Regions from separate parts of the Kitasatospora sp. NPDC040550 genome, predicted to be linked through region 3. Evidence: riboswitches for the same ligand, from Rfam matches in the RefSeq annotation. Region 3 holds a riboswitch; each other region holds the start of a gene.
What was found. A riboswitch is a leader RNA that binds a small molecule or an ion and turns the genes downstream of it on or off. The one in region 3 is predicted to bind cobalamin.
Positions count from the first base shown of each region.

Region 1: another riboswitch for cobalamin. It lies ahead of ACZ58X_RS13490 (ribonucleoside-diphosphate reductase subunit alpha); the one in region 3 lies ahead of nicT (Nickel transporter NicT).
Region 2: another riboswitch for cobalamin. It lies ahead of ACZ58X_RS08470 (cobalamin biosynthesis protein); the one in region 3 lies ahead of nicT (Nickel transporter NicT).

Region 1 covers NZ_JBVIWC010000007.1:246,761-253,805, reverse strand. The annotation lists gene ACZ58X_RS13495 (ribonucleotide-diphosphate reductase subunit beta) at 1-804, opposite strand, end outside; gene ACZ58X_RS13490 (ribonucleoside-diphosphate reductase subunit alpha) at 804-3,209, opposite strand; cobalamin riboswitch at 3,404-3,544, opposite strand; gene ACZ58X_RS13485 (hypothetical protein) at 3,996-4,928, shown strand; gene ACZ58X_RS13480 (glycoside hydrolase family 26 protein) at 5,068-6,522, shown strand; gene ACZ58X_RS13475 (hypothetical protein) at 6,645-7,045, shown strand, end outside.
Region 2 covers NZ_JBVIWC010000004.1:153,980-161,024, reverse strand. The annotation lists gene ACZ58X_RS08485 (hypothetical protein) at 1-39, opposite strand, end outside; gene ACZ58X_RS08480 (alpha/beta hydrolase family protein) at 617-1,744, opposite strand; gene ACZ58X_RS08475 (helix-turn-helix domain-containing protein) at 2,143-2,835, opposite strand; cobalamin riboswitch at 3,031-3,159, shown strand; gene ACZ58X_RS08470 (cobalamin biosynthesis protein) at 3,259-4,224, shown strand; gene ACZ58X_RS08465 (cobyric acid synthase) at 4,375-5,889, shown strand; gene ACZ58X_RS08460 (putative cobaltochelatase) at 5,886-7,045, shown strand, end outside.
Region 3 covers NZ_JBVIWC010000009.1:63,523-70,567, forward strand. The annotation lists gene ACZ58X_RS15585 (CobW family GTP-binding protein) at 1-743, opposite strand, end outside; gene rpsN (30S ribosomal protein S14) at 749-1,054, opposite strand; gene rpmB (50S ribosomal protein L28) at 1,054-1,290, opposite strand; gene rpmG (50S ribosomal protein L33) at 1,456-1,620, shown strand; gene ACZ58X_RS15605 (type B 50S ribosomal protein L31) at 1,650-1,898, shown strand; gene nicT (Nickel transporter NicT) at 2,097-3,221, opposite strand; cobalamin riboswitch at 3,254-3,447, opposite strand; gene ACZ58X_RS15615 (ArsR/SmtB family transcription factor) at 3,529-3,912, shown strand; gene ACZ58X_RS15620 (hypothetical protein) at 3,966-5,648, shown strand; gene ACZ58X_RS15625 (AAA family ATPase) at 5,645-7,045, opposite strand, start outside.

The DNA.
Region 1 (7,045 bases), on a different contig from region 3:
GGGCAGGCCGTCGCCGCACAGGTCCTGGGCGAACTGGAGCTCGGCCTCGACGGCCTCCTCCAGCATCTCGGTGACCTGCTTGGCCATCTCGTCGTCGAAGAGGTCGGGCTCCTCCTCGCGGACGGTGTCGACCACGGAGAACGCGAAGTCCATGTGCATGGACTCGTCGCGGAACACCCAGTTGGTGCCGGTGGCCAGGCCGTGCAGCAGGCCGCGGCTCCGGAACCAGTACACGTACGCGAAGGCGCCGTAGAAGAACAGGCCCTCGACGCACGCCGCGAAGCAGATCAGGTTGAGCAGGAAGGCCCGCCGGTCTTCCTTGGTCTGCAGCGAGTCGATGTGGTCGACCGCGTTCATGTACTTGAAGCAGAACTGGGCCTTCTGGTGGATGGAGGGGATGTTCTCCACCGCGGCGAAGGCCGCGTTGCGGTCCTCCGGGTCCGGAAGGTAGGTGTCCAGCAGCGTCAGGTAGAACTGGACGTGCACGGCCTCCTCGAACAGCTGGCGCGACAGGTACAGCCGCGCCTCCGGGGAGTTGATGTGCTTGTAGAGGCTCAGCACCACGTTGTTGGCGACGATCGAGTCGCCGGTCGCGAAGAACGCCACCAGCCGGCCGATCATGTGGCGCTCGCCCTCACTCAGCTTCGCCAGGTCGGCGACGTCCGAGTGCAGGTCCACCTCTTCGACGGTCCAGGTGTTCTTGATCGCGTCGCGGTAGCGGTCGTAGAACGACGGGTACCGCATCGGGCGCAGGGTCAGCTCGAAGCCGGGGTCGAGCAGCATCTTGCGGTCGTCGGCAGTCATTACTGGCAGGCCTCGCAGGACTCGGGGTTCTCCAGGGAGCAGGCCAGCGCGGCCTCTTCCTCGGGGGTGAGGGTCGGGGTGTTGACCGGCACGGGCGCGGCGGCGCGGGCGGCGCCGGAGGCGGCCTGGGCGATCCGGGTCGCGGGGCGCGAGCGCAGGTAGTAGGTGGTCTTGAGACCGACCTTCCACGCGTAGGCGTACATCGAGCTGAGCTTGCCGATGGTCGGCGCGGCCATGAAGAGGTTCAGCGACTGGCTCTGGTCCAGGTACGGCATGCGGGCCGCGGCCAGGTCGATGAGGGCGCGCTGCGGCAGCTCCCACGCGGTGCGGTACAGCGACCGGACCTGCTCCGGCAGCCAACCGAGCTCCTGGACGGAGCCGTTGGCGTCGCGCAGGGCGTCGCGGGTCTGCTGGTCCCAGACGCCGAGCTCCTTGAGCTCGCGCACCAGGTACGGGTTGACCTGGAGGAACTCGCCGGAGAGGGTCTCGCGCTTGAACAGGTTGGACACCTGCGGCTCGATGCACTCGTAGACGCCGGCGATGGAGGCGATGGTCGCGGTCGGGGCGATCGCGAGCAGCAGCGAGTTGCGCAGGCCGGTCTCGGCGATGCGGGCGCGCAGCGCCGTCCAGCGGTCGGTCCACTCCGGGGCGGCGCTCGGGAAGTGGTCGATGTGCAGCTCGCCGCGGGCGGCGCGGGTCTCGCCGTAGGCCTCGTGGCGGCCGAGCTGCTCGGCCAGGTCGGCGGAGCGCTCGTACGCGGTGAGCATGATGCGCTCGGCGATCAGCGTGGACAGGCGGGCGGCCTCGGCGGAGTCGAAGTCGATCCGCAGCTTGAAGAAGACGTCCTGGAGGCCCATCACGCCGAGGCCGACCGGCCGCCAGCGGGAGTTGGAGGTGCCGGCCTCGGTGGTCGGGTAGAAGTTGATGTCCACCACGCGGTCGAGGAAGGTCACGGCGGTGCGGACGGTGGCGTCGAGGCGCTCCCAGTCCATGGCGCCGAGCAGGTCGTCGGCCGTGGCACCGGGGGCGACGTGCGCGCCGAGGTTGACCGAACCCAGGTTGCAGACGGCGGTCTCGGAGTCGTCCGTGACCTCCAGGATCTCGGTGCACAGGTTGGAGGAGTGCACCGTGCGGCCGGGCAGCGCGGTCTGGTTGGCGGCGCGGTTGGAGGCGTCCTTGAAGGTCATCCAGCCGTTGCCGGTCTGCGCGAGGGTGCGCATCATGCGGGCGTAGAGGGTCTGCGCCGGGATGGTGCGGACGGCCTTGCCGGCCAGCTCGGCCTTGCGGTAGGCCTCGTCGAAGTCGGCGCCCCACAGGTCGACCAGCTCGGGGACGTCGGCGGGGGAGAACAGCGACCAGTCGGCGTTGGCGTTCACGCGGCGCATGAACTCGTCCGGGATCCAGTGGGCCAGGTTGAGGTTGTGGGTGCGGCGCGCCTCCTCACCGGTGTTGTCGCGGAGCTCCAGGAACTCCTCGATGTCGGCGTGCCAGGTCTCCAGGTAGACGCAGGCCGCGCCCTTGCGGCGGCCGCCCTGGTTGACGGCGGCGACCGAGGAGTCGAGGGTGCGCAGGAACGGGACGATGCCGTTGGACTTGCCGTTGGTGCCGCGGATCAGGCTGCCGCGCGAGCGGATGCGCGAGTAGGACAGGCCGATGCCGCCGGCGTGCTTGGAGAGGCGGGCGATCTGCGCGTAGCGGTTGTAGATCGAGTCCAGGTTGTCCAGCGGGGAGTCCAGCAGGTAGCAGCTGGACATCTGCGGGTGCCGGGTGCCGGAGTTGAAGAGCGTCGGCGAGGAGGTGAGGTACTCCAGGCGGCTCATCAGGCCGTACAGCTCGGACACCTCGCGCACGGACTGCTCGGTGTCGCCGACCGCCAGGCCGCAGGCGACGCGGAGCAGGAAGTGCTGCGGGGTCTCGATGACCTTGCGGGTGATCGGGTGGCGCAGCAGGTAGCGGGACTGGACGGTGCGCAGGCCGAAGTACTCGAAGCGGTCGTCGCCCTCGGTGTCGACGAGCGCGTTCAGGGCGTCGGCGTGCTTGGCGACGAAGGCCGCGGTGGTGTCGCCGATCAGGCCCTCGGCGTGGCCGACGGCGATCGAGGCGGAGAAGGAGACCGAGCCCTGGCTGTTCGCCTCGTCGACGATCTCCAGGGCGAGCAGGCGGGCGGCCAGCTTCGAGTACTGGGGGTCCTCGGCGATCATCGACGCGGCGGCGTCCACGGCCAGCCCGCGCAGCTCGGCGAAGTCCGAGCCGGCGTGGCGGCCGCGCAGCGCGGCGGCGGCGACATGGCCGGGGTCGACCTCGGTGAGGTCGGCGCTGCGGTCGGTGAGCAGCCGCAGGAGAGCACCGCCGGGGTCGGAGACCGTCGGGTCGGTGAAGGCGGTACCGGAGCCCTGGGCGGGCAGGGTGACTGAGGCAGCGGTGGTCAAGGCGCTCTCTCCTGGCGGCGATCGTGCGGCGGTGATCGGGGTCACCCGGGCCGATCTGGGCAGGGGAGCACGGCGCGAACGCGGAAAGCGTCGCGCGAGGTGTCTCCCCGGCCCGCCCGCGAGGCCCGGAGGGGTGGTGCTGGTGCTTGGCGCGGCCTCTGCGGGAGGGCCGTGGCGCACGCTGTTCGGCAGGTACTCGGACTCGCGGTACGGCTGCTGGAGCCGCCCGCACACCGCTGCGGGGCAGTCCCGGATTCCCACCGGGTTCCCCTGCATCGACAGCAGAAGCGAGCATACATGTAGTGGTGTCTCCTCGATGCGACACCACATGTAGTACGGCGTGGTGTGTTGTCGCGATGACGGGTTGTGCCCGGGCCACTGGCGGTTCGTGGTCGTCCGAGGCCCGGAAGCACGCTCCGGACGTGTCGCGGACGCCCGCCGGACGCCCCGGATCCGGGTGCCGGACACCCGGGGCCGGCGCGCCGGGCGTCCTGGTTTCGATACGGAACGGTCACCGGGCCGAGGGACGGTGGGGGTGATGCCCTACGATCTGGGCGCATGAGCGACGGAACTGGTGTACCTGGGCACGGGCCGCAGGGGACGCCTCCCGCCGGGTCGGGGGGCGCGCAGAATCAGCAGCCGGTGGGGCCGGGTCCGGTGCCGCCGCCGGGCGGTGGGTTCGGCCCGCCGCCGGCCTCGTACGGACCGGTGGCGCCGGCCGCGCAGCCGTTCTCCCAGCCCGTCCCGCCGGTGCCCCAGCCGGTGCCCCAGCCGGTTCAGCCGCCGGCTCCGCAGCCGCAGTGGCAGCAGCCCCCGCAGCAGTCGGTTCCCCCGCAGCAGCCGGTCGCGCCTCAGCAGCCGGTTCCGCCGCAGCGCGTCGAGCCGGACTGGGCGGCGCTGGCGGACCGCAACGAGGCCGATGGCAGGCGCAAGCGCCGGGTGAAGATCATCGGCGGCGCGGTGGCCGTCGTCCTGGTGGGCGGTCTGGTCACGGGCGGAGTGCTGCTGTTCGGCAAGAAGGACGACCCGGGCAAGCGCGGTGGCGGTGCGGTCGCGTCCGTGTCCGCCTCGGGCAAGCCGACCCCCGGCCCGTCGACCGGCGGCGCGACCCAGGGCGGGCAGCCGGACGACCCGTCGAAGCCGATCTGGGAGGTCGCCACCGACCCGGCTCCGCAGGACGCGGGGGCGCTGTTCTCCGCGCTGCAGGTGACGGTCAATGGCGCGTCCTGGAACCGGACCGTGGTCGCGCTGGACCAGCCCTGCTGGGACGGCAACTCCACCACCGGCGGGCTCGGCAAGGTCCTCGGGGACCAGGGCTGCCAGAAGGTGCTCCGGGCGACGTACGTCTCCGGCGACAGCGCGGTGACCGTCGGCGTCGCGGTCTTCGACCACAAGATCCAGGCCGAGACGGCGATGAAGAACTACGCCGGGCAGCTCAAGGGCCTGCCCGCGCCGGGCGCCCCGGCGTTCTGCGCCAACCCCGGCTGCACCGGCACGCACAGCAGCCTGGGCCGGTACGCCTACTTCACCGTCGAGGGCTCGGCGAAGGGCGGCAACGCCCCCGATGCCACCGCGACCGCGGCGTCCTCCGGGTTCGCCGAGCACGTGAAGGCCCAGCTGCTCCAGCGGGCCAAGGCAGCGGGCTCGGCCACGCCGGGTTCGCAGGGCACGCCGACGGCCGCCGCGACCGGCTGACCCGCTGCGACACCCCGGCCCCGGCGGACCCGTTCGCCGGGACCGGGGGAGTGTGGCAGGCTCTCGTCGGAGTCATTCGTACGCGTGTTCCGGTTGCGTCCGTGGGGGTCGGCGCCGGCGAGAAACCGGAGGAGCGGTCGTGGCCCTGCCCAGAGCCCTGCGCGGTAAGCCGGCCGTCCTGGCCGCGGCCGGCATCGTGGTCGCCGCCGGCAGCCTCGCGCTGCTGGACCGCGACGACCGGACCGGTGCCGGACTGCCCGTCCGGGTCCCCGTGTCGGTCGGCGCCCCCGGCCGGACCCTGCCGCCGGACGTGGGCCGGGACCTGCTGGCCCGGGACCCGCAGGCCTCGCCGAACGCCCGCGCCGTCCAGCAGTTCCTCGCGGACCTGGAGGCCCAGGCCCGTACCGGGCACAGCGGCGGCACGGTGATCGGCCAGCACGTCGAGGCGCACAACGAGCGCAACAACCCGGAGTACGGCGACTACCGGGGCACCAAGCAGGTCGGCTACTACTACAAGAAGGCCGCCGACATCACCGGCCGGCTGCCCGGCTTCCTGGAGACCGACCTCGGCCCCGGCTACGGCCAGAACGCCTGGGGCGTCGGCAACCCGCGCTCCTACTCGGCCGGCCGCTGGCCCACCTGCCGCACCGGCTGGCAGTACACCGACGACGCCGTCGACCTGATGACCGCTGTCTGGTCCGGGCACCCGCGCGCCGACGACGGCACCTACGACGGCGCCGGTGTCCAGCAGAACTGCGACGGCAGCACCACCGAACTGCCGGACAACGGCGGGGCCCCGGCCGGGATCGTCGGCATGTCCTTCCACGAGCCCTATCCCGGATCCGGCGTCAAGTCCTTCGACCGGGTGCTCTGTTCGAACTCCCCGGCGGCCAAGGACCCGGGCTGGTTCGGCCGGGTCGTGGACGCCGGGGGCGACACCCCCGAGTACCGCGCACTGATCACCGACCTGTCCTACCTGGCCGACCACCTGGAGTACCTGGCCGCCCACGACGTACCGGTGCTGCTGCGGCCCTACCACGAGATGAACGTCCAGGACTGTGCCAGCCGGTTCTGGTGGGCGGGCCAGAAGCCGGCCGACTACCAGGCGCTGTGGCGGATCACCTACAAGTACCTGGTGGAGACCAGGGGCCTGCACAACCTGCTGTTCGTCTGGACACCGGTGTCCTGGGACGGCGCCCCGGGCGTGGACCCGTGGGACTACTACCCGGGCTCCCAGTACGTCGACGTGGTGGGGGTGGACGACTACAGCGGCAGCCCGGCGCACCCGATCGGCACCGGCGAGGTGTGGACCAAGCGGTACTACGACGGGCTCGCCGCCTACCACAAGCCGCGGATGCTCGCCGAGTCCTTCGCCGTGCCGGTCAACGCCCGCCAGCCGGACACCCTCAGCCGCACCCCCTGGACGATCTGGACGGTCTGGGGGCAGTCCCTCACCTCCGACAACCTGGCCCCGGACCAGCCCCGGAACTCCGGTGCGGACGTCAACGCCACCTACCACAGCCCGCTGGCGATCACCGGCGGCTCCGGGCCGTCCGGCGGGAGTCTCGACTGGGGCGGGCTGCACGTCCGCTGATCGGTCCGGAACCGTTGAACCGGCGGAATTCCGGGTCCGTTGTGCCGTGTGGCATCCTGTGGCGGCGAAACCCGAGGGTTCGGCGGACGGTCGGGAGAGGACCGGAGGGGCGGGGTGCGGGGATGACACAGGCACGTCCGATACGCGGGGCCGGTGGCCTGGCGGTCGGCTGGGGCGTGGTGCTGCTCGGCTGGGCGGCCTACAACTGCTTCGGGCAGGTCGGCTTCGCGACCTACCTCAAGGGCATCTTCTACTACGGCGGGACCTCGGTGGACGCCGAGACCGGGAGCCTCAACTACGGCCTGCTGTACCTGGCCGCGGGCATCCTGCTGCTGCGCGGGCGCGACTGGGCGCTCGGCGTGGCGGCGGGCGTGGCACTGGTCGAGGGCTACAACCGGGTGCGCAGCCTGACCGGCGCGCTGCTGGACGAACCGCAGCGCCAGTGGTTCACGGGGACGACCGAGGGCGGGCTGAAACTCGCCACCTTCGCGCTCGGCGTGGTCGTCACCGCGACGTTGATCGT
Region 2 (7,045 bases), on a different contig from region 3:
CGGCGCCAGCTCGGCCGGCGCGGGGAAGCCCTCCGGCACCGGAACCCGGCCCCGGCCGGGGGCCGGCGCGGGCCCACGGCGCCGGGGTACGGCGGCCCCGCCCGGCCTGCCGCCGGAGGGCCGTTGGGCCGTACCAGGGAGACGGGTCACCGTCGCACCGGTACCGATCGTCGGCGGGAGGGGGGCATCACGGTCGCGCGGGTTCCGAGACGTCACGTCGAGCAGTCTTCCCCTTGTACGGGCCTTCTGTCACATCCGGTTGCCCGTACGACCGCTCGACCGGGGGCGGCACCTCCGCAAGATCGGGCAACAGAGGCAAACCGCCTGGCCGGAAACGTGTGGCGGGGTCATGCCAGGGGGGCGGCGGGGCGTCGCCCTGGCCGTTCGGGCGGTCACGCTGCGTGTGGGGACGGGGTCGCCGGGTGGTTCCGCGCGGGTGCGGGAGGGGTCGGGTGCGGCGGAAGCGGAGGGCTGCGATCCGGCCAGGTGGCATGTGCCGGTGGGGGACAGTGCTGCACCGGAAGTCGGCGGGGTCGACTTCCGGTGCAGTGGCGGGGTGGGAGGGGAAGGGATCGGCGGGGCGGTTTCGGGAGCAAGATGTGCCCCTGAGGGCGGGTCAGAGCAGCGGGGTCAACCAGCGGCGGAGGAGTTCGGTGTAGTGGTCCGGTGCCGAGTTCCAGAGGGCCGCGTGCTCGGCCCCCGGGAAGCGCTGGAGGCTCACCACGTCGTGGCGGGCCGCCGCCAGCCGCTCCACCGTGCCGATCGGCGCGAGCGCGTCGTCCGGACTGTGCAGCACCAGGGTCGGGACCCGCAGGTCCGCACCCTCCGCCAAGCGGGAGAAGTCCGCCAGGTCGACGCCCGTACGGCCCTCCGCCGCCAGCGCGCCGAGCTCGGCGGAGACCCCGGTGAAACCCGCCCGGGCGGCGTCCCGACGGGCGGCCGCGGGCAGGTCCAGGACCGGCGAATCCAGCACGATCCCACTGATCGCGTGCGCCCAGGCCGACCGCGCCGCCGTCTGCAGCACCGTCGTCGCACCCACCGACCAGCCGTACAGGATCACCCGGCCCGCACCGTGGTCCAGGGCCAGCCGCACCGCCGACTCGACGTCCCGCCACTCCGTCTCGCCGAAGTGGCTGTAGCCGTCCGGGGAGGCCGGAGCCCCCTCGTCGCCGCGGTAGGTGACCACCAGCGCCGGCAGGCCCAGACGGTGCAGCGCCGGCAGCACCGGAAGAGCCTGCCCGCGGTCCGCCTCCGGGCCGTGGACCAGAACCACCCAGGTGCCGCGCTTGCCACCGATCAGCCAGACCGGCAGCGGGCCCAGCTCGCCGTCGGCCACCGTGTCGGTGAAGGCCAGACCGAGCGCCGAGGTCGGATCGCCCAGGTACACGCGCGGAGTGAAACGGACCTCGGTGCCCGGCGTCAGCGTGCCCCGGTCCGCCCGGACCAGCCGCCGGGTGACGCCCTGCGCGTCACTGTGCAGGACCTCCTCCACCACCGCGTGCCCGCCGTCCGCCCACTCCACCGCCCAGCGGCCGGGCTGCAGGCTCTCCGGACGCCGACTGAACGTCACCCGCCCCGCCGCCAGGCTCTGCACCAGCACCGGCCCCGAATCCGGACCGACGGCGCCCGGGCCCGCACCCGGACGGACCATCCGCTCGGAGGCCCGACGGCCCACGACCAGGACGGCGGCCCCGGCAGCGGCACCGGTGGCGGCCGCCACGACGGCTGCGGTTCTCCAACGCATATCGATCCCCGCTCTGTTCACGGACCCGGACGGTGTTCGAGGACCAGTCCACAAGGGCCCTGGCGGGGCGGCCACCGGGCTGGGCCGTCTGGGGGGCCGCTGCGCGGGGGCTTTGGTGTGGGGGTGGGCTTTCGGGAGGGTGGGTGGGTCCGGGGGCGGTTCCGGGGGTGGGTGCTCCGGGGGCTGGATGATTTTCCGACCGCCGACCCTGTGGGTGGGGTGCTGGGCGCCGTTGGCGGTCGGAAAATCACCCGTCACGCCCCTTTCCGCACCCACCCCCTCCACCGCCCCCTCCCGCAGCGCGTCCCTCTCGCCTGGGGCGGGTGAGGGGTAGGTGGGGGGTTGATGTGGGTGGGTCGGTTGGGGGTGGTGTGGGTGGGGTGGTGTGGGTGGTGTGGTCAGACGGGGAGGGTGGGGTGGTGGGTGCTGAGGAGGTGCCAGAAGCGGGGGGTGAGGGGTGGGGTGGGGGTGGTGGGTTGGGTGGTGGTGCCCCAGTGGGAGGGGATGTGGTGTTCCTGGTGGAGGACGGGGAGGACGGCGGCGAGGTCGGGTTCGGGGACGGGGACGAGGCGGGCGATCGGGCGGAGGTGGGGTTGCCAGCGTCCGGCCACGCATTGGCGGAGCAGGGTGTCGAGGGCCTCGCGGCGGCCGGTGGCCTCGATCAGTTCGGTGAGGCGCAGGCCGAGGACCTGGGCGAGGGCGTGGGTCTGGTCCGGGTCGCCGTCCCAGTGGCCGGTCAGTTCGGCCTGACGGTAGGTGGGCAGGGGGATGCCGACCCGTTCGGCGACGGTCTCCGGGGGGAGTTCCCGGGCGATGCGGTGGTCGCGCAGGCTGACGGGGTGGCCGGGCATCAGGGCGGCGGCCGGGCACCAGAGGGCGCGGGCCAGGGCGATGAACTCGGTCTCGCCGGGGCGCAGCACGCCGTCCTCCCAGGCGAGGATGTGGCCGGGTAGCAGCCGGACGCCGTGTGCGGCCATGCCCTCGGCGACCTGCTCGGGGGTCAGCCCGAGGCCGGTTCGGTGGGCCCGGGCGGCGTCCGGCGAGAACGGCACCGGGGTGGGGGCGGCGACGGGGGGCTTTCTGCGGCGCATGGCCGAACCGTAGGCGTGGCCTGCGGCGCGGCCCCAGCCGCCGAACGCACGAAGCGGGGGCGCCGGGCCCTTCGTGGGGCTGGGCGATCGCACAGGGCGGGGGCGGGTGCGCCGTGTGACCAACCCCTCCGTGACCTCGGTTGACTCCCGGTTCGGGCGCGTGATGGGATCCTGGGGCCAAACGGAGGCATGGAGAGGAAGCCGGTGCGAGTCCGGCGCGGTCCCGCCACTGTCACCGGGGAGCACGCTCGGAAAGTGCCACGGCGGCCCGTCAGGGGCCGTTGGAAGGCCCGGGGGTGCGTCGGACCCGGAAGCCAGGAGACTCTCGCCCCCGGTACGTCGATCCAGGGCGCGGACCCTGAGTGAGGACACCCACGCGATGCAGGCTGCCCCGCCCGGTTGGATTCCCAGCTTTTCGTTGTTGTGCGCCCGCTGACCCGGGCCGCTGCCTTCGCGGTGGGCGCCGTCGCGGGCTACGCCTTCGACGCCCGGTACGCCGACCCGCGCCGCGGGCACCCCGTCGCCCTGTTCGGCACGGCCGCGGGGCGGCTGGAGCGGCGGCTGTGGCGCGACGACCGCGCCGCCGGTGCCGGGTACACCGCGGTGTGCGTGGGCGCGGTCGCGGCCGGCGCGCTCGCCCTGGACCATACGGTCGGGCGCCGCCCGCTGGGCCGGGCCGCGTTGGCGGCGGCGGCGACCTGGACGGTGCTCGGTGGCACCTCGCTGACCCGGGAGGCCCGGACCGTCGGACGCTCGCTGGCCGCGGGCGACCTGACGGCGGCCCGGGAGCGGCTGCCGCACCTGTGCGGCCGGGATCCGAGCGCCTTGGACGGGCAGCAGATCGCCCGGGCGGTGGTCGAGTCGGTGGCCGAGAACACCGCCGACGCGGTGGTGAACGCGCTGGTCTGGGGCGCCCTGGCCGGTACCCCGGGCCTGTTGGCCTTCCGCGCGGTGAACACCCTGGACGCCATGGTGGGCCACCGCTCGCCCCGCTACGCCCGCTTCGGTTGGGCCTCGGCCCGGCTGGACGACGTGGCGGGCTGGCCGGGTGCCCGGCTGACGGCCCTGCTGACGGTGGCCGCCGCGCCCGAACCCCGGACCGCGTGGCGGGTCTGGCGCCGGGACGGCTCCGCACACCCGAGCCCGAACGCGGGCCAGGCCGAGTCGGCCTTCGCGGGGGCGGTCGGGGTCCGGCTGGGTGGGACGTTGCAGTACGGGGAGCGGGTGGAGCACCGGCCTGTCCTGGGTGCGGAGTTGCGGCCGGTGACGGTGGACGACATCGAGCGGGCCTGCACGCTGTCCCGGCGGGTGGGCGCGCTGGCGCTGGGTACGACGGTCGCGGGGCACGTCCTGCTGCGGGTGCTGATGAGGAAGAAGGGTGGGGCATGAGCGAGCGCAGCGAGGTCATCATCGGAAGGTGCGCATGGTGCGAGGCGCCTGGCGAGCGTAGCGAGGCGGTCGCATGAGCGAGCGCAGCGAGGTCATCATCGGAAGGTGCGCATGGTGCGAAGCGCCTGCCGAGCGTAGCGAGGCGGTCGCATGAGCAACGCACTGCTGGTCGCGGGGACGACCTCGGACGCGGGCAAGAGCGTGGTGACGGCCGGGATCTGCCGCTGGCTGGCCCGCCAGGGCGTGCGGGTGGCGCCGTTCAAGGCGCAGAACATGTCGCTGAACTCCTTCGTCACCGCCGACGGCGCCGAGATCGGCCGCGCCCAGGCGATGCAGGCGCAGGCCGCCCGGGTGGAGCCGGAGGCGGCGATGAACCCGGTGCTGTTGAAGCCGGGCGCGGACGGCCGCAGCCAGGTGGTGCTGCTCGGCAGGCCGGTGGCCGAGGTGGGCGCGCTGGACTACCGGGAGCGCAAGCCCGTCCTGCTGGAGCGGGCGCTGGAGTGCCTGGCCGATCTGCGCGCCCGCTACGACGTGGTGGTGTGCGAGGGCGCCGGCTCTCCCGCCGAGATCAACCTGCGGGACCGGGACATCGCCAACATGGGCCTGGCCACGGCCGCCGCGCTGCCGGTGGTGGTGGTCGGGGACATCGACCGCGGCGGGGTGTTCGCGGCGATGTACGGGACGCTGGCGCTGCTGTCGGCGGAGGACCAACGGCACGTGGCCGGCTGGTTCGTCAACAAGTTCCGCGGCGATGCCCGGCTGCTGGCGCCCGGGCTGGAGATGCTGCACGAGCTGACCGGCCGTCCGGTGCTGGGCACGCTGCCGATGCTGCCGGGCCTGTGGCTGGACGCCGAGGACTCGCTGGACCTGTCCACCGTGGTGGACCGGGTGGACGGGCGCGGGCCGCTGGGGGCGGACGTGCTGCGGGTCGCCGTGGTGCGCTTCCCTCGGCTGTCGAACTTCACCGACCTGGACGCGCTGGCCCAGGAGCCGGGCGTGCTGGTGCGCTGGGCGACCCGGCCGGAGGAGCTGGCCGACGCCGACCTGGTGGTGCTGCCCGGTACCCGGGCGACCGTGGCGGACCTCGCCTGGCTGCGCGAGCGCGGCCTGGAGCCGGCGCTCAAGGCGCGGGCGGCGGCCGGACTGCCGGTGCTCGGGGTGTGCGGCGGCTACCAGATGCTGGCGCACTCGATCGAGGACGAGGTGGAGTCGAAGGCGGGTCTCGTCGACGGGCTCGGCCTGCTGCCGACCCGGGTGCGCTTCGGTGTCGGGAAGGTGCTGGCGCGGCCGGTCGGCGAGGCGTACGGGCAGCGGGTCGAGGGGTACGAGATCCACCACGGGGTGGTGGCCGTGGAGGGGGGTGTTCCCTTCTTGGACGGCTGCCGGGTCGGATCGGTCTGGGGCACCACCTGGCACGGCGCGCTGGAGAACGACGGCTTCCGCCGTGAACTCCTGCGCGAGGTCGCCGACTTGGCGGGCCGGGCGTTCGTGCCGGCGCCGGACACCTCGTTCGCCGTGGCGCGCGAGGCCCGGTTGGACCGGCTGGGCGACCTGATCGAGGAGCACGCGGACACCGACGCGCTGTGGAAGCTGATCGAGGGCGGGGTGCCGGCGGCCGGATCGCTGCCGTTCCTCCTGCCCGGAGCACCTGGGAGTGACGTATGAGTGAGGTCCGCTATCCGTTCACCGCGATCGTCGGGATGGCCGACCTGCGGCTCGGGCTGCTGCTGAACGCGGTCTCCCCGGCCGTGGGCGGCGTGCTGGTGCGCGGCGAGAAGGGCACCGCCAAGTCGACCATGGTGCGCGCGCTGGCCGGGCTGCTGCCCGCCATCGCCGTCGTGGACGACTGCCGGTTCGCCTGCGACCCGGCCGGGCCGGACCCGCAGTGCCCGGACGGGCCGCACGGCGCCGTCGAGAGTCACGAACGGCCCTCCCAGCTGGTCGAGTTGCCGGTCGGCGTGGCCGAGGACCGGATCGTCGGCTCGCTCGACCTGGAGCGCGCGCTGGCCGAGGGTGTCAAGGCGTACGAGCCCGGGCTGCTCGCCAAGGCGCACCGCGGCGTGCTGTACATCGACGAGGTGAACCTGCTCCAGGACCATGTGGTGGACCTGCTGCTGGACGCCGCCGCGATGGGCCGCTCGTACGTCGAGCGCGAGGGCGTGTCGGTGCGGCACGCGGCGCGGTTCCTGCTGGTCGGCACCATGAACCCGGAGGAGGGCGAGCTGCGGCCGCAGCTGCTCGACCGCTTCGGCCTGACCGTCGAGATCGCCGCCACCCGGGAGCCGGTCGAGCGCGCCGAGGTGGTCCGGCGCCGGCTCGCCTACGACGCCGATCCGGCCGGGTTCGCCGAGCGGTTCGCGGCGGAGGAGCGGGAGCTCGCCGAACACATCACCGTGGCGCGGGAGTTGCTCCCGAAGGTCGAGTTGACGGATGTGGCGCTGCGTCAGATCACGGCGGTGTGTGCCGCGTTCGAGGTGGACGGGCTGCGCGCGGACATCGTGATGGCCCGCACCGCGGTCGCGCTGGCCGCCTGGGCCGGGCGGACGGAGGTGCTGGAGGAGGACGTCCGCAAGGCCGCCCAGCTCGCCCTGCCGCACCGGCGCCGGCGCAACCCCTTCGACGCCCCCGGGCTGGACGAGGAGCAGCTGGACCGCACCCTGGAGGAGCACGCCCAGCCGGAGGAGCCGGAGCCGGAGGACGACGGGCCGGAGCCCGGGGGCGACGGCCCGGACGGGGGCGGTGACGGTGGCCCGGGTGACGGTGGCCCCGACGGCGGTGGCGCGCCCGAGCCGGCCGACGGGGCGGCCCCGGAGCCCGCGGC
Region 3 (7,045 bases):
ACCAGGGTGCTCACCCCGGCCTCGTCGCTCTCCTGGGGGAGCAGCGCGATCGCCGGGTTGATGCGGTCGCGCGCGGCGGCCACGTCGAAGCCGCCGAGGGCGGCCCGGGTGAGCGCGCCGGTGCCGAGCCGGACCACCCGGGCGGTCGGGTGGAGCTGGCGCAGCAGCGCGAGCCCCGGCGCGTGCGCGGTGGCGCGCGGCACGGCGAGCGTGGTGGCGTACTCGACCTGGTGGGCGAGCGCCTCGGCGCGGGTGCGTTCGTCCCGAGCGGCGGTGTGCTGCCCGTGCTCCACCAGCTCGTCGGGGACGGAGAGTTCGCCGATCAGTCGGTCCGGGTCGACGGCGGCGACCACGCCCGCGAGTTCGATCGCCGCCGCCAGGGGGCGGCCGTCCACCTCGCCCCCGGCGAGCACCTCGACCGCGGGGTGCGGGTCGCTGCCGCCCCAGAGTTCGACCACCGCGAGCCCGTACCGGCCGCCGTCGGCGAGTTCCAGCAGCCGGGGCAGCAGGTCCTCGCGCAGGGCGCAGCACGGGCAGTCGTTCACCAGCGGGCCCGACCCGGTGTCGAAGGCCCCGCCGGCGTCCCGCAGTTCGCGGTGGACCAGGCCGCGCGAGGCGTCCCGCAGGTCGTGCCGCAGCACCACGGCGTCCACCGCGGCGGCCGTCAACTCCTGGACGGCGGCGTGGCGTTCGTCCGGGTGCAGCCCGGCGACCACCACCACCGGGAGCCTGGTGCCGTCCATGCCGCTCACCAGCTCGCCTTGCGCACGCCCGGCAGGTGTCCGGCGTGGGCGTGGACGCGCAGGTTGACCCGGGAGAGGCCGAAGGCGCGCAGGTAGCCGCGCGGCCGGCCGTCGACGGCGTCGCGGTTGCGGACCCTGGTGGGGCTCGCGTCGCGGGGCTGGCGGGCGAGTTCGGCCTGGGCGGCGGCGCGCTCGGCCGGGGCGGTGCCGGGGTGGGCGATGATCCGCTTGAGTTCGGCCCGGCGCTCGGCGTAGCGGGCGACGGTCGCGCGCCGCTGCTCGTTCTTGGCGATCTTGCTCTGCTTGGCCATCAGACCTTCTCCCCGCGGGCGCGGATGCGGGCGACGGCGGCCTCGACGCCGATCGTGTCGACGGTCTTGATCCCCTTGGCGCTCAGCACCAGCCGGACGTACCGGCCCTCGCCGGGCAGCCAGTAGCGCTTGCGCTGGATGTTGGGGTCGAAGCGGCGCGGGGTGCGGCGGTGCGAGTGCGAGATCGCGTTGCCGAAGCCGGGCCGGCGGCCGGTGAGCTGGCAGTGGGCGGACATGGGTGCTCCCTGGCGTCCGGGAATGGGCAGGACGGAGGTCACGTTACACCAGATGAAAATGACATCCATTTCGGTGTACGGTTCCGATCCAGCCCCGCGAACCCCGCACCACGTGGCCCCGGGACCGCGACGGCCCAGGAGCCCGAGACCCCAGGAGGACGCCCGATGGCCCGCAGCGAACTGCGCCCCGTGATCAAGCTCCGCTCCACCGCCGGCACCGGCTTCACGTACCTGACCCGCAAGAACCGCCGGAACGACCCGGACCGGATGGTCCTGCGCAAGTACGACCCGGTCGCGGGCCGGCACGTCGACTTCCGCGAAGAGCGCTGACCGCACCCACCCCTCGGAGGAGCCCCGCCATGAAGCCCGGAATCCACCCCGCCTACCGCCCGGTCGTCTTCCGCGACAAGGTCGGCGGCCTCGCCTTCCTCACCCGCTCGACGGTCACCGGCGACCGCACCGTCGAGTGGGAGGACGGCAACACCTACCCGGTGATCGACGTGGAGATCTCCTCGGCGAGCCACCCCTTCTACACCGGCCAGTCCCGGGTGCTCGACACCGCCGGCCGGGTCGAGCAGTTCCGCCGCCGCTACGGCGACCGGCACTGACGACGGAACGCGAACGGCGCCTCCCCGGCTCGGGGAGGCGCCGTTGTCGGCGTCGGGTGCCCGGTGGTCACCGCACGGCCGGCGCGCGGGGTGGCGAAGGAGCGGCTGCGTCCGGTCCAGGTGGCCGGCGCCGGGCTCGCCGTGGCGGGCACCCTGCTGCTCGCGGCAGCGTGACCCCGACCGCTACCCGCTGCTGCGCTACTGCTGCTGCTGCGCGGGCGTCCAGCGCTTCTCGACGCCCGCCAGCTTCCAGTACCCGATGGCGATCGCCCACACCACCACGAACAGCCCGGCGATCGCGTAGCCGACGTTGTCCAGCGAGATGTCCGCGATGAACCCGGTCACCGGGTCGGTCAGGTCGAGCTTCTCGTGCAGCACGCCGACCAGCTCGATGGTGCCGATGATGAAGGCCACCGCGATCGACAGCCCGGTGATGGTCAGGTTGTAGTACACCTTGCGCACCGGGTTGGAGAAGGCCCACTGGTACGCGAAGTTCATGAACGTCCCGTCCAGGGTGTCGAACAGGCTCATCCCGGCCGCGAACAGCAGCGGCAGGCAGACGATCGCGTACCAGGGCAGCCCGGCCGCCGCGCCCGAACCGGCCATCACCATCAGGGTGACCTCGGTCGCGGTGTCGAAGCCCAGGCCCAGCACCATGCCGACCGGGAACATCTGCCCGGGCCGGGTGATCGAGCGGGTCGCCCGGTTCAGGATCCGGGCCATGAAGCCGCGCGAGTCGAGGTGCGCCTCCAGCTCCGACTCGTCGAACTGCCCGGCCCGCATCGAGCGGAACACCTTGAGGATGCCGAGCAGCGCCGCCAGGTTGAGCGCGCCGATCAGGTAGAGGAAGGCGCCGGAGGCCGTGGTGCCGACCAGCCCGAGCCACTTGTGGGTGGCCGAGTCGTCGTCCATCAGCGTGTTCGCCAGCTGGGCGCCGCCCGCCACCAGGGCGGCCATGACGACCACCATCGAGGAGTGGCCCAGGGCGAACCAGAAACCGACCGAGACCGGCCGCTTGCCGTCCGCCATCAGCTTGCGGGTGGTGTTGTCGATCACCGCGATGTGGTCGGCGTCGAAGGCGTGCCGCATGCCGAGGGTGTAGGCGGTGATGCCCAGGCCCACCCCGAAGACCTGGGTGCCGACGGCGTAGTTGTGCGGCGCGACCAGGAAGACGAGGGTCCCGAAGGCCACCACGTGCATGGCCAGGATCACCCCCATCAACCCGGCGGTCCGGAGGGTGTCCTCGCGCTTCCACCGGAAGGTGGGCAGGACGGAGGGGGCGGGGCCCGCCTCGGCGGGCGCGGCGGTTTCGGGCAGGGTCATCTTCGGTTCACGCTCCAGCACCTCGTGGAATGACTTCGTGAGATGCCGTGGCCGGTCTCCTGGCTTACGGGGCTTCCGGACCCGCCTTCCCAGGTGCACGAAGCACCCAGTGGCACGTGGATCCGGACGACTGTCCCCCGATCACAGTGGCGAGGGCCGCTCCGGAATGGGACCTGTTGAGGGTCCGTCACCGGTCTTCCCGAGCACCACGGCGGGGAACACCGTAGGGGCAGGACCGCACCCTCGCAAGGTTGCGCACCTGTGCAGGTGTCCAGGATCACAGGTCGTGAGCTGCCAGAATGTCCGCATGCATCTCGTACCGGCCGACCGCGCGGGCCACCGCACCATCGACGGACACCGGGTCTGCGAGGCCATCGCCGCCATCGGGGACACCGCCCACGTCCGGACCTGGGCCGAGCGGTTCTCCCTGCTCTCCGACCCCGGCCGGCTCGCCCTGCTGCTCGCCCTCCACCGGGCCGGCCCGCTCGCCGTCAGCGACCTGGCGGTCGCCACCGGCATGCGCGACCCGGCCGTCTCCCAGGCCCTGCGACTGCTCCGCACGGCGGGCGTGGTCACCGGCGACAAGGACGGACGCGTGGTGCGCTACCGGCTCGTGGACGACGCCATGCGCCCCCTCCTCGACGAGTGCGCCGCCGCCGACCACGAGGAGCCCGCCGCGGCGGCGGGCTGACCGACACTCGGCAAACCACGCCGGGGGCGCGGCGGGATGAGTACGATCACGATGTGCCGTCCCACCCCCACGTCCGGCCAGCCGACCGCTGGAACACCCGCCCGGTCAAGGCCCGCGTGCTGGCGGTCGCCCGCACCCTCACCTCGGCGACCCGGGTCCTGGACGTCCTCACCCTGCTCGACCCGGACGGCATCGAGCGGTACTTCACCGTCAACCCCGGCTCCGCCTTCGCCGACCGCGCCCTGGACGAGTACCTCCACGGCCTGCCCGGCTACACCGTGCTGGACTGGGAGGACGCCGTCCGCCACCGCTTCGACCTGGCCGTCGCCTGCGCCGTCCACGCCTCCATGCACCGGCTGGACGCCCGTCTGGTCGTCCTCCCGCACGGCGCCGGCTACAACCGCCTGGTCACCGAGTCCACCGGCGACGCGGTCAGCTCCGCCGGCCTCTCCCGCAACGAACTCACCCACCACGGAAGGGTGTTCGTCGACGTCCTCGGCCTCTCCCACCCCGAACAGCTGGACCGGCTGCGGAGCTCCTGCCCCGAGGCCCTGGACGTCGCCGAGGTCGTCGGCGACCCGTGCTTCGACCGGATCCTGCGCAGCCGACGCTCCCGCGACGGCTACCGCGCCGCCCTCGGCGCCGTCGACGGCCGCCGGCTCGTCGTCGTCGACTCCACCTGGAGCGAGCACTCGTTATTCGGCCGTCACCCCGACCTGCCGCAGCGGCTGGTCCGCCAACTGCCCGCCGACGAGTACGCGGTGGCCGTCGTCCTGCACCCCAACATCTGGAGCCGGCACGACCCGGCGGCCCTGCTCGACGACGCCCGGCGGATGGGCCTGCGCCTCGTCCCGCCCCACCAGGGCTGGCAGGCCGCACTCGTCGCCGCCGACTTCATGATCGGCGACCACGGCTCGGTCTCCTTCTACGGCGCCGCCCTGAAACGGCCCACGATGATCGTCGCCACCGGCGCCGCCGAACTCGACCCGCGCTCCCCCAGCTACGCCTTCGGCCAGGCCGCGCCCGCGCTCGACCCCGACGGCGACCTCGCCGCCCAGCTCGAACTGGCCCTGGTGCGAGCCCAGGACGACCACACCGACCTGACCGCCATCACCGACCGCTCGCTCGCCCACCGCGGCGAATCCGCCCGGCTGCTGCGCCCCCTGCTGTACTCCTTCCTCGACGGCCTCGACGAACCCGCCGGTGAACCCGTCCTGCCGCCCTACCCCAGGCCCGCACCCCAACCCGCCGGCGCCGAGCGGCCCAGCGCGTACGACGTCGAGGGCAAGAGCGAGGGGACGGAGGTCAGCCTGCGGCGCTACCCCTTCCACCCCGACGACCACACCCCGCGCGGCTTCCACGCCCTCACCGACGAGCACCCGGGCGACGCGCTTCGGTACACCGCCGAGGTCCTCGCCCGCACCGAGGCCAGGGCCGAACGCCCCGCCGTCGACTGGCTCGCCGAGACCGCCCTCGAACTGCCCGGCCTCGCCGTCGCGGTGGCCGCCCTCGGGCCGGCCCGGCACCTGCTCCGGTTGCCCGGCGGCCGACTCCTCGAAGCCCACGCCGAACGCGACTTCGGCGGCCCCGACCCCGTCCTCGACCCCCTGCTGCTCGGCTCCGCCGTCGCCTGCTGGCTCTCCGACGGCGGCGACCCGGCCGGCCTGCCCGAGCACGGCCTCACCGTCCGCACCGGCCGGCACTGCACCCGGGTCGCCTTCACCGCCGGGCCCTAGCCGGCCAGCTCCCGCAGCCGGGCCCGGCTCCGCTCCGCCAGCTCCGGGTCGTCCAGTTCCTCGGCGAGGGCGAGCAGCAGGGTGTGTGCCTGGGCCTCCTTCGGGTACGCCTTGCGCTCCTCGGCCCGCCGGACGCAGTCGCCCGCGTCCGCGACGGCCAGGTCGAGCCGGCCGAGCGCGCGGTGGGCCCGGGCGCGGACCAGCGGCAGCTTCATCAGCATGTCCCGGTCGTCCGTGTCCACGGCCCGGGCACCGGCCTCCGCGAGCACGGCCAGCGCCTCCTCCGGGCGGCCGTCGGCGATCAGGGCCTGCGCCAGGTTGTAGCTCTGCACGATCTCGCCGTGGGCATCGCCGCGGTTCTCCTCCAGCGCCAGCGTGAACCTCTCGACGGCGTCGCCGGGCCGGCCGTCGGCCAGGCACAGCAGGCCGTCCGTCTCGTACAGCACGCCCACCACCTGACGGTCGGCCACCAGCGGCACCTGCTCGGTGGCGAGCGCCAACTGCTCGGCGGCGAGCCGGAAGTCCTGGCGCTCGTAGTGCGCCCGGGCCAGCTGGTTGTGCATGCGGACCACCGCGTCCGGGTTGTTGGCCCACCGGGCCGACTCGATGCCGGTCCGGTGGGTGGCGATCCAGTCCTCGTAGAGCTTCCGGCCGTGGTAGAGCGGCCACAGCGACTCGCACAGCCACCACGCCTCGTCGTGCCACTGCTGGTCGGCCGCCGCCTTCACCACCGCCCGCAGGTTCGCCCGTTCCGCGTGCAGCCACTCCAGCGCGTCCGCTCCGGACGGGAAGCCGGGCAGACCGTCGCCGGTCGGGTCCTGCAACCGGAGCCGCGGCCCGGTCGCCCGGTCGGCCACCGACGCCCTGCCCCGGTAGTACGCCACCACCCGGGCCAGCAGCTCGGTGCGGTCGGGCAGTTCACGCGCGCAGACGTAGGCGTGGGTGCGCACCACCTCGTGGGCCTGGAAGCGGTCGTCCGCTCCCTGATCGACGACCACGTCCAGGAGGTGCACGGCACACAGCTCGTCCAGGGCGTCCTCCGCCGCTTCGACGCCCACCGCGGCCGCCAGTTCGGCCGACACGAACGGGCCCGGGTGCACACCGATCAGGTGGTAGAGCGCCCGCCCCTGCGGCGAGAGCCGCTCGTACACCGGGTCGTACGTCCCCCGGAGGTTCCCCTCGTCATTGTCCAGCACCGCCAACCTGCCCTCCTGGTGGGAGAGTTCGGCGATCACCTGACCCACCGACAGCCGACCCCGGCGCAGCAGTTGGCTGCCGACCGCGTTCAGGGCGATCGGCAGCCCGTCGCAGCGCTCCACCAGCGCCGCCACCTCGTCGTCGGTGCCGCGATCGGCGCTCAGCCAGCCCCGCACCAGAGCGGCCGCGGCCGTCGGGCC